Linked DNA regions of Flavivirga eckloniae. The protein of the gene in region 1 interacts with the protein of each later gene in a pairwise test. Links are inferred from orthologs where the notes say so. Each region holds a gene or a part of one and is shown on either strand. Other genes may lie near its edges.

Region 1 (5,992 bases):
TTTTGTTATTCTTTATACTGATTCTATTTTTTGGAATAAAGCATATAAAACCAATATTTAATAAGTTGGTCACAACAGTTATTGCTTTATTAGGCTTTATATTTAGTCTTTGGTTGGGTTATCACGTGTTGGAGCATTTACCGGTTAAAGATTTTAGAGGCTATAAAATTGGAGCAAACATTCAGGAAAACATGAGCATTCCAGAAGATGCCGCAAAACCAATTATAGATTACGCATGGAAGTTTAATATTGGTGGCGAAGAGAAAATAATTACTACAAATGGCTCATACCCAACTGTAGAAGGTGATTTTGTAAGTGTGGAGACTAAAGTGATTAAAGAAGGTTATCAACCTCCAATCTATGACTTTTCAATAGAAAGCGCCGAAGAAGATTTAACACAACACTTTTTAGCAGAAGAAAACCTTATTGTAATTGTATCTTATAGTTTGGAAAAAATTGAAAGAGGAGGTGCTTTAAAATTAAAAGCTTTACAAGACGATGCTATTAAGCAAGGCTATAGGTTAATTGGTTTAACTGCTTCTGGCGAGGAAGCCAAGCAACGTATAAAAGAAGCTTACAATATTGATTTTGAGTTTTATCTGTGTGATGAAAAAGCCCTTAAAACGGTTGTACGTTCCAATCCGGGAGTTTTAGAACTGGATAACGGTACCGTAAAACAGAAAGTACATTGGAACGATATTCACAAATTAGAGTTGCCAAAGGTAGAAAGAAGGCCAGAGCCAGAAGTTGAAGAAGAAACTGTGGCCTATTTTATAAACGATCAAGCTGCCACTGAAGATGATGTTGATGCTTTGAATGAAGAAAACATAGAAAGTGTCAATGTGGTGAAGGATTCTTTACGGTTGAGCGAACTATATGCCAGAGACAGTATTCTTTATACCAGTATTATCGACGTTAAACTAAAAGTAGAATAAACATATTTGATAAGCTACTTACTAAATAAAACCTCATACGCCTTACTCACATTATTTGGAGTGGTGACTGTTATTTTCTTTTTATTTAATGTTCTTCCCGGTGACCCGGCGCAAATGATGTTGGGACAGAATGAAGACAGTGAACAATTGGCAATTGTAAAACAAAAATATGGTTTCGATAAACCTGTAAGTACTCAGTATTTGTATTATTTAAACGATTTGTTGCCCATTTCATTTCATTCAAAAAATCAAGACGATTATACCTTTCTGAGCAAAGGAAAGTATCAAGCCACAAGACTGTTTTCTATAGGAAACACAACAGTGGTTTTAAAGTTTCCATATTTGCGGGAATCATTTACAAAACAAGGTAAAAAAGTAAGTGAGGTGTTGGGGGAAACGTTACCAAACACCTTTGTATTAGCAGTAACAGCCATTATAATAGCCATGATTTTAGGTGTTTTATTGGGAATAGTTTCTGCACTTTTTAAAGATCGATGGTTAGATAAATTCATTCAGATATTCAGTACTTTAGGTATGAGCATCCCCTCATTTTTTAGTGCCATTTTATTTGCCTGGTTTTTTGGGTATATACTGCATGAGTACACAAATTTAGAAATGACAGGCAGTTTATACGAATTGGACGATTTTGGGGAAGCTATGCACATAAAATGGAAAAACTTAATACTGCCAGCTACAGTACTGGGTATTCGTCCATTAGCAGTAGTTATTCAGCTTATGCGGAATTCCTTGTTAGAAGTGTTTAATCAGGATTATATTCGCACCGCCCGTGCTAAGGGACTAAGTGAATTTCAAATTATAAGAAAGCATGCTGTTAAGAATGCATTAAACCCTGTAGTTACAGCAATATCTGGTTGGTTTGCATCTATGTTGGCAGGAGCTGTTTTTGTAGAGTATATTTTTGGCTGGAATGGTTTGGGAAAAGAAATTGTAAACGCACTAAACACATTAGATCTGCCTGTAATTATGGGATCGGTACTAATTATAGCCCTGCTTTTTATAATCATAAATATTTTGGTAGACTTAATTTATGTATGGTTAGATCCAAAAGTGAAGCTGCAATAACGCATTTATAATGAAGACGAATTACCTCTTAGTACTATTATTGATCGGCTTTTTTAGCTGTAATAGTAATGATCCTGTACAATTTTCAACCGAAGCATTGAACGACACCTTTATATCATTGCAAGGCAATGAAGTAACTTTTCAAAGTATTTTAGAAAAGCATAAAGGAAAAACCATAGTTATTGATATATGGGCATCCTGGTGTAAAGATTGTATTGAAGGAATGCCTAAGTTAAAAGCATTACAAACGGAATATAAAGACGTGTCGTATGTGTTTTTATCAATGGATAGAGGGGAAGCATCTTGGAAGAAAGGGATTGAAAAGTATGATGTTGCAGGCGATCATTATTATATGCAAAATGGAGAGGATTGTCCTTTTGCAGATTTTGTAGATATTAGTTGGATTCCCAGATATATGGTCATAAATAAAGCCAGCGAAATCGTTGTATTTGATGTTATTGAATCTGATGACGAAAATCTTATAGAAGCTATTAAAAATTAAGTATTTTAGCGGCGTAATTTTCAAAATATTGAACAAAATTTAATTTACGTTTTTCTCCTGTAAAGGAAAATTTAAACTAAGCTTATGAGAAAAAATATTGTAGCAGGAAACTGGAAGATGAATAATGATTTATCGCAAACAGGATCATTAATTGAAGCGTTAAAGGGTAAAACTAAAACATCGAATGCCGAGGTTATGGTTGCACCAACATTTACTAATTTGTACCAAGCTTCTGAAGCGTTAAAAGGAGAAGGTATTGAAGTGATAGCGCAAAACGTACACTTTGCAGAAAATGGAGCTTACACAGGTGAGATTAGCGCAAGTATGCTTAAGAGTGTAGGTGTAGAAACGGTAATTTTAGGACATAGCGAACGTCGTGAATATTTTAACGAAACAGACGAGATGTTAGCTAAAAAAGTAGATGCTGTTCTAGCAAATAACTTACGCGTTATTTTTTGTTTTGGAGAGGTGTTAGAAGATAGAAAATCGGGCAACCAAGAAGTTATAGTAGAAGGTCAGATAAAAAATGCTTTATTTCACTTAAAAGCTTCAGCTTTTAAAAATATTGTATTGGCTTACGAGCCAGTTTGGGCAATTGGTACAGGAGAAACAGCTAGTCCTGAGCAAGCACAAGATATGCATGCATTTATAAGAAAAACGTTAACAGATAAATATGGTAGTGAAGTAGCTGACGCTGTTTCTATACTTTATGGAGGAAGTGTTAAGCCAGGCAATGCACAAGAGATTTTCTCTAAACCAGACGTAGATGGCGGTTTAATAGGAGGAGCTTCGCTTAATGCAGACGACTTTTTTGCTATTGTAAACGCTTTTTAAACAGCCTTTTAATAGATACATTTTTTAGTAAGGGTATTCCGTGATTTTTAATTGATCATGGAATACCCTTACTTTTTTGTGTAAAAGAACAAGTTTTGGTATTTACTTCTATCTTTGCAGTCGAAAAAGTCGACTATGGCAAACATTATTTATTTAGGTTACGAGTTTAAAGTAAATCCCATTGAACCTGGAGTAGAAATACTCGTTGCAGAACTGGGATATTCGGGGTTTGAGAGTTTTGTAGAAACTCAGGAAGGTGTAACTGCATACATTCAAAAAGAAGATTGGAACCCAACAATACTGGATGATATTCAAATTTTAGATTCAGAAGAATTTGAAATCAATTTTACTTTTAGCGAGATCGAACAGACCAATTGGAACCAGGAATGGGAAAAGAATTTTAATCCTATCGTAGTTGATAATATATGTACGGTTCGTGCACCATTTCATGAACAACCTAATACAAAGTTCGATATTATTATCGAACCAAAAATGAGCTTTGGTACCGGACATCATGAAACTACGCATATGATGATTCAACACATACTAAACAACGATTTTACAGATAAATCTGTTTTAGATATGGGCTGTGGTACAGGAGTGCTAGCTATTTTAACAGAGATGAAAGGGGCAAGATCTATTGATGCCGTAGATTATGACAACTGGTGTTATTTAAACAGTATAGAGAACGTAAATCGTAATAATTGTAAACACATAACGGTTATAGAAGGCGATGCTTCGGTTTTAAAAAACAAAACATACGATATAATTATTGCCAATATTAACCGAAATATTTTAATACAAGATATGGAGACTTACGCATCTTGTTTAAACAAAAAAGGGACTTTGTTTTTAAGCGGTTTTTATAACGACGATATTCCTGTTATAAAAAAAATATGCAATACAAACAATCTTGAACTTCAATCTCAATTAGAGCGAAATAATTGGGTAGCTTTAGAGTTTAAAAAAGAATAGTTTTTTTGAAGTGTTTTTAGTAAAACATTGATTTTCATAGTAATAACCTGTTATTATGCGGGGAAACCACATAATTATTCTGTTTTAAATGATTATATTTATATAGAAATAAATTTATTTTAAAGCACATTTTTTTCAGTACCCTTATCGAATGCTGAGACTGAAAAACTTATGCACCAGTTTCCGGAAGCTTTTATTTATTAATTAAAAACTTAAAAATCATGGAAAAATTTAAAATATTTTTAGTCGCTATTTTATTGTCCCCTTTTTTATTTCAATCATGTCAAAAAGAGGATGTCACTACCGATAATAATTCTCAAATAGAAGAAGAAGCTACCACAGATAAATTAAAAGTAACAGATGAGATGTTACAAAAACTATCTGATTTTTATCTGAATACAGACGGTGTAAAGGTTGTCGATTTTTTATTACCAGATGGTACAACCACACCTATGATTCAGGTAGAAGAAGATCTTATGTTTACGGAGGAACAAATTATGCAGTTAGATTTTAATAGAGTACGAAGTAAAGGTAGTAGTGAAACAGAACGTAACTACCATACCAATAATTTGGTGTCTCAAGGGAAAAATATAAGCATCATTGGTTTCACCGGTGGTGGCGGATATGGCTTGAGTCCAAAAGAACAAAATGCATTACAGATGGCTGTAAATAATTATAACTCATTAAGTGGCGTTTCAATTTCTTTTACGTTAACTTTTGGTACAAACTACGGACCTAAGGACATGGTTGTTTACAATAACCCATTTCAATTTGGCTCTGGAGGATCTGCCGGTTTTCCATCTGCTAGTGGAAACCCCTATAAGTTTGTTCAAATATTCGGTTTAAACAGTTTTAATGTTGATGTTATAGAACATGTAATTACGCATGAAATAGGACATTCGGTTGGGTTTAGACATACAGATTGGCAAACAAGACAAAGTTGTGGCCAAAATATAAATGAAGGACTGGCTGGAGTAGGCGCAAATGCAATTCCTGGAACATCAGCAGGTTATAATCCGAATTCAATTATGTTGGCTTGTTTCAATTCTTCTGTAGATGGAGAATTTGATGCCGATGACATTATTGGACTACAGTATATGTACTAGTATTCTCGATAAAAATAGCTTTATATTTAAAAAGGACACCTTTTTTGGTGTCCTTTTGTTTTTGTTTTAAAAAAATAAATTATTTTAGTTAAAAATTAAAAAATGAGCACTAAAGAAAAAGCATCAGAAGAATTATTACTTGAGGAAGAAATAGTCACTCAACGTGAAATAGTACTATTTAATGACGATGTTAATACGTTCGATCATGTTATAGAAACACTTATTTATGCTTGTGAACATACTTCAGAGCAGGCAGAACAATGCTCGTTAATAGTTCATTACAAAGGAAAGTGTACTGTTAAAACAGGACCTTACGAAGATTTAAAACCTCGCTGTTCTATGCTTCTTGATGCAGGGTTAAGCGCCGAAATCGTTTAAGCATTAACCATTCATTCTACCGATTGCGCAACTAACAAAAGATTTTGCTTTTGTTGTTAATGCATTTTTTTCTCCAACAGTCGGGTAACCAATTTTATGCAATAATTGTTTAGCCTCAGTAAACACGTTGTCGTTTTCATAAGAAAAAGAAACGGTATGGTCTTCATTGCTAATTGAGA
Region 2 (5,938 bases), 3.7 Mb from region 1 along the record:
AATTATCAAATTTCTAACTTGGTTGGACAAATATTCTTATCGGGAACACTAACAAATCACCCTATTGATGTGAGTAGTCTATCTTCAGGAACCTACTTTATATCTATAAATGGCAAGAATTCCAGAATTGTAAAAAAGATAGTTAAGTAAAAAGGAAAGACGTAAGACCGCTTCGCTTTTAGAATTAAGACTTGATTCTAACTAGTTTTAACCAAGCTGACATCAACTTAGCTTTTTCAAAAAAATTAATATCCGTTTTTGTCATTACTTCGGTCTGTGCTGAACTTGTTTCTGTAAGCTATAGTGTCCCCACATCTTTTTAATCAAGCCACGAATTACACAGATTTACACGAATAAAACCTCAATATAATGGATTGCTCTCTATACTATTCATAATCACGAATCATACTTTCAGTCTGTTTTTACAATCCAAACCCGATTTAATCCTATTATATCTCTGCGCTTTAGTTTACTAATAAGCAAACACAGATTACTTATTAGTAAACAATCTATATTTAGAATCATTTGTGATAATTCGTAAAATTAGTGTCTATCTTTGTAAAATTATTATTTAATATGCAGCCATATTTGTTGGTACATCGTAGTTCATTAAGGCAGGAATAAAAACTACCTTTTAAGCAATGCCTTATTAATTTTCTTTACAAGACTCGGACCTTCATAAATAAACCCGGTATAAACTTGTACTAAATCGGCACCAGCATCTATTTTTTCAAGAGCATCCTCTGCAGAATGAATACCTCCTACTCCAATAATAGGGAATGCTTTGTTACTTTTTTCAGATAAATACTTAATAACACTTGTACTTTTATCCTTTATGGGTTGGCCGCTTAAACCTCCGTTACCAATATTTTCAAGTAATGCTTCCGAAGCTTTTAAATCGCTTCTGTCCATAGATGTATTACTGGCAATAACCCCATCCAGTTTTGTATCTGCAACAAGTTCTACAATCTCATCCAATTGACCATTATTTAAATCTGGTGCTATTTTTAACAGAATTGGTTTTTTGCTTTCGAATGAAGCATTAGCCTCTTGTACCGCACCAATAAGCTCTTCCAAATAATCTTTATCATTTAATTTGGCATGGCTCCCCACATTCGGGCAACTTACATTAAGTACAAAGTAATCAACATAAGGGTGCAATGCATTAAAGCATTCCAAATAATCTTTAGTATAATCCTCTGGTTTCGTATCGGTGTTTTTTCCAATATTACCTCCAATAATCAATTTACCCTGATTCTTCTTTAATTGAGAAATGGCAGCTTCTACTCCCTCGTTATTAAACCCCATTCGGTTAATAATTCCCTGATCATCCTTAAGTCTGAATAATCTTTTCTTAGGGTTTCCTACCTGTCCCCTTGGAGTTACCGTACCAATTTCTATAAAACCGAACCCGAAATTTGCCAACTCATTGTATAGCACAGCATTTTTATCGAAACCAGCAGCCAAACCTACCGGATTTTTAAACGTTAAACCAAACAGGTTCCGCTTTAATTTGGCACCTTTAACCACATATAAACTTCTAAAAAGAGCTGCAAAGCCAGGTATTTTAGATGTGACTTTTATAAGTGAAAATGTAAAATGGTGAATCTTTTCTGGGTCGAATAAAAAAAATAGAGGGCGAAGTAATAATTTGTACATCCGGTATTATTTATGCAAAAGTACTTCTAAATAAAAAATTGCACAATTCTAAGAGCAAAAAAAATTAATAATCGTATTTTTAAACCCATAACAAACACTAAGTATTTTCATACTAAACCATACCAAAGTTTATTTAAAATGATTTCAAAAGAAAACATCATAAAACGATTTGTAAGTTACGTTACTATCGATACCGAATCAGATCCATCATCAAATACAACACCAAGTACCAAAAAACAATGGGATTTGGCCAACAAACTGGCCGAAGAGCTTAAATCTATTGGTTTGCAAGATGTTACCATTGACGATAACGCGTACATTATGGCTACATTACCTGCTAATGTAGAATACGATGTACCGACTATAGGATTTATTTCTCATTTCGATACCTCACCAGATTTTACAGGAGCCAATGTAAATCCTCAAATTATAGAAAACTATGATGGTAAGGATATTGTTTTAAATTCAGAAGAAAACATCGTACTATCTCCAGGTTATTTTGAGGATTTATTACTATACAAAGGCCAAACCTTAATAACAACAGACGGCACTACACTTTTGGGTGCCGACGATAAAGGCGGTATTTGTGAAATTGTTTCGGCTATGGAATACTTAATAAACCATCCGGAAATTAAACATGGAAAAATTAGGGTTGGTTTTACTCCCGATGAAGAAATTGGAAGAGGAGCACATAAATTTGATGTTGAAAAATTTGGTGCAGATTGGGCTTACACCATAGATGGTAGCCAAATAGGCGAATTAGAATACGAAAACTTTAATGCCGCAAGTGCGGTGGTAACCGTTAAAGGTAAAATTGTACACCCAGGATATGCTAAAGGTAAAATGATAAATTCTATGTATATCGCACAGGAGTTTATTAATTCGTTACCACGACTGGAAACCCCAGAACATACAGAAGGCTATCAAGGTTTTTTCCATTTGCATAACATGAAAGGTGATGTTGAAGAAACGATTTTAGAATATATTATTCGCGATCATGATCGAGGACATTTTGAAGCACGTAAAGAAGTGATGCAAAAATTAACCAACGAATTAAATTCCCAATACGGCAGAGAGGCTATTACTACCGAAATAAAAGATCAATATTACAATATGAAAGAAAAGGTTGAGCCTGTAATGCATATTGTAGATATTGCAGAAAAAGCCATGAAACAACTGGGTATACAACCGCTTATAAAAGCCATTCGAGGTGGTACCGATGGTTCGCAATTAAGCTACATGGGACTTCCCTGCCCCAATATTTTTGCTGGTGGACATAATTTTCATGGACGTTATGAATACGTTCCTGTTGAGAGTATGATTAAAGCCACTGAGGTGATCTGCAAAATTGCAGAATTAACAGCTTTAGAAAAAAAATTGAATTAATTTGAAACATTATATATTCTTTTTATTCCTGTTTTGTACTTTCTTAAGCTCCTCTCAAACCGAAAACTATCATATTAAAGTCGTTTACGAACCTAACCAGACTTATACATACAGAATAAAAGAGACATCTAGCATAAATACGTTTAAGGATGTTGATAAGGATATGAAACGAATGTTAGACTCTATTGGGTCTGTTAAAAGTTTAAAGTCCGGTAAAGAGGAATCTTTTAGAATGAAAATATCAACTTTCAATCTTGATAGTGAAGGAAACATACCTATTAAAATATTGTTTGACCAACTTTCTTATAAAGGCTTTTATGAGAGAGAAAAGATAAATAAAGAGCATGGTTTTAAATCTTTGAAACTGGTTGGAAAAATTAATTCTAAAAATAAAGTTCAGATAGATGAAGTTTTTGTTGATAATCTAAAAAGCAAAAACGAATCCATGATAAAACTATATTATAAAAATGTTGAAAGTACCGTTTTCTTTCCCGATAATGCTTTATCCATAGGTGATTCATTCATTCTAGAGAAACCTCTCAGACTATTATTAGCAGAAAAGCCAGCAATGTTGGAGAATGCTCCTATTAAGGACATTATTAGCAACAACACAAAAAATAAATTCACCCTTACAAAAGTTAAAGCAGACAAAGCGTATTTTGATGTTGAAGGTATAGTTGAATTAAATAAAGAGGAAGTACCTAACAATATCATTAATTTAAATGTAAAATCTAAGGGTAAAATAGAGGTCAACATTAAAGATAAGCATATAAATAAAGTATCATTAGAATCTTATCTTAGTTATGATGAAATACTATTTGAAAATAATGTTGTAAATTTCAATTACAAATTTACTTTAAAGATAAATGCCATAACACAATAGCACTTTTTTAGGGCTTAATAAGGAACAAAATGAATAAAGCAATAACCTTTCAAAGGCATCTAATAATTTTCGGAATTCCGTTATTGATTATAGGGTTGATGGTTTTAATCGCTAAATCATCCGTTTTTCAATCGAACCCAACTAGTTTAGCTATTGGTATTACATGCGATTTGTTATTAACCGTTCCTTTAGTCTATTTTTTACTCATTAGGAAAACCAACATTCCCAAAACAACGATTGTTCCTTTTATCATTTTTGGAATGATTGTTTGTTCGTTAATACTTCCTTCGGAAAACCAGTATTACCTAAACCTTTTTAAAACCTGGGTATTTCCTCTTATGGAGCTATCAATTTTAGCGTTTATAATCTACAATGTTCGAAAAGGCATAAAACGTTTCAAACATGAAAAAACGGCTTCGTTCGACTTTTTTACAACGCTAAAAAAGACCTGTTATAACATACTGCCTAAACCAGTAGTTATTCCATTTGTAACAGAAATTGCGGTGTTTTATTATGGCTTTATATATTGGAAAAAAAGAGAATTAAGCAGTAATGAATTCTCATACCACAAGAACAGTGGTACACCAACATTACTAATTGCCATAATACTTATTGTAGCTATAGAAACCTTTGTTTTACATGCATTGCTCGTTAAGTGGAGTAATATAGCGGCATGGATTTTAACATGCCTCAGTATTTATTCCGGTATTCAGATTTTCGGTTTTTTAAAATCGATGACAAAACGTCCCATTTCAATTGAAAACAACAAACTCTATCTGCGATACGGCATCATGACCGAATGCACTATCGCTATAGAAAATATTGATTCCATAGAGCTATCGTCAAAAGATCTTGAAAAGGACAAAGCTGTTCAAAGATTATCATTTTTAGGAGAACTGGAAAGTCACAACGTTATCATTAAATTAAAAACCGAACAAACATTAATTGGACTTTATGGTATTAAAAGAAAATTTAAAGTTTTGGCGTTGTACATAGATAACAAAAATGAGTTTAAAAATTATATCAATAATATTTAATGAGGCAGTCCCAAAAGTGTTCATTCTGAATGACATATAATGCTTTGTACAACAAGCTTTCACTACGTTCTAAATAAAACCCCGCCTTTAAATCCCCAAAAAACCATGAAAAAACTCGTAACGGTTCTTTTCCTAATTCTATTCTTTATACACAGTTATTCGCAAAACATGACATTTCAGGTTGAGTTTTCGAAAAACTATGCAACACTGGATTTTTTAAATAATATATCCTCAACTCGCCAAACCAATCCGTACAAAAAGGCTTTTAACAAATCGAAATATAATACAGAAAAGTACAATCAACTCTTAAAAGCATTTGCCAACATAAACATTTTTTATTCGTACGAGTTTCCGCAATATCCTTACGGGAACAAAATTGGAGGGAACACCTATTTCATATTAAATAGAAACCTTCTTGAAAGTTCCAACCTAGAAGAATTTAAAAAGAAGTCATTTGGTATAATTCCAAACGAAGACCTCAACAAGCTTTACAACATTCTTGTTGAATTTCAACCTATTTACGAAGACCTTATTTATATTCCTTGCAAACCGCTTTTCGAAAAACAATTGAAAAACATACAAAGCCTTGTAGCGGCAGTTGATATCGATTCCCCTTTTAAACAGCTGTTACATTTTCATAAATCGAATTGGGATTTAAACCTGCCCTTTAAAATGTACATCTCTCCAATTCCGGATGAAAGAAAAATCGGGTTTACTGCTACTGCCTTTTACAATTTGGCCATAGCTGGAATTCCTCAGGGCTTCGACAATTACAAACAGCTCCTGGCTGTTATGTTTCACGAATCGTTCCATATTTTGTATGATGAACAATCTCTAAAGGTTAAGGAAGATATTGCTTCTTGGTTTAACGCTAACGACTCAAAAAATGCCAATTATGCTCAATTGCTATTCAATGAAGCCATAACCACTGCGACTGCCAACGGTTATTTGTATAAAAACTTGGCTGGTACAC

What was found. Proteins that work in one complex are often made in the same cells at the same time.
Region 2: the proteins of tpiA (region 1) and pepT interact in binary tests that used the Escherichia coli proteins (3 or more experiments, as listed by UniProt). The link is inferred for Flavivirga eckloniae from one-to-one orthologs.

What each region holds. Positions count from the first base shown.
Region 1 is NZ_CP025791.1:4,904,315-4,910,306, forward strand. What follows is about bases 1,591-4,479. They hold tpiA (triose-phosphate isomerase), read left to right. Parts: upstream 1,591-2,604; coding sequence 2,605-3,354; downstream 3,355-4,479. Other genes in these bases: C1H87_RS20140 (ABC transporter permease), read left to right, coding at 1,591-2,018; C1H87_RS20145 (TlpA family protein disulfide reductase), read left to right, coding at 2,029-2,520; prmA (50S ribosomal protein L11 methyltransferase), read left to right, coding at 3,490-4,329. Also shown: C1H87_RS20135 (BT_3928 family protein), read left to right, coding at 1-935; more of C1H87_RS20140, read left to right, coding at 942-1,590; C1H87_RS20160 (M57 family metalloprotease), read left to right, coding at 4,551-5,435; C1H87_RS20165 (ATP-dependent Clp protease adaptor ClpS), read left to right, coding at 5,538-5,813; C1H87_RS20170 (heavy-metal-associated domain-containing protein), read right to left, coding at 5,817-5,992. UniProt on the Escherichia coli protein: Involved in the gluconeogenesis. Catalyzes stereospecifically the conversion of dihydroxyacetone phosphate (DHAP) to D-glyceraldehyde-3-phosphate (G3P).
Region 2 is NZ_CP025791.1:1,204,485-1,210,422, forward strand. What follows is about bases 1,087-3,921. They hold pepT (peptidase T), read left to right. Parts: upstream 1,087-1,797; coding sequence 1,798-3,045; downstream 3,046-3,921. Other genes in these bases: C1H87_RS04880 (quinone-dependent dihydroorotate dehydrogenase), read right to left, coding at 1,087-1,659; C1H87_RS04890 (hypothetical protein), read left to right, coding at 3,047-3,921. Outside these bases: C1H87_RS04875 (T9SS-dependent choice-of-anchor J family protein), read left to right, coding at 1-150; more of C1H87_RS04880, read right to left, coding at 628-1,086; more of C1H87_RS04890, read left to right, coding at 3,922-3,928; C1H87_RS04895 (hypothetical protein), read left to right, coding at 3,958-4,965; C1H87_RS04900 (hypothetical protein), read left to right, coding at 5,071-5,938. UniProt on the Escherichia coli protein: Cleaves the N-terminal amino acid of tripeptides.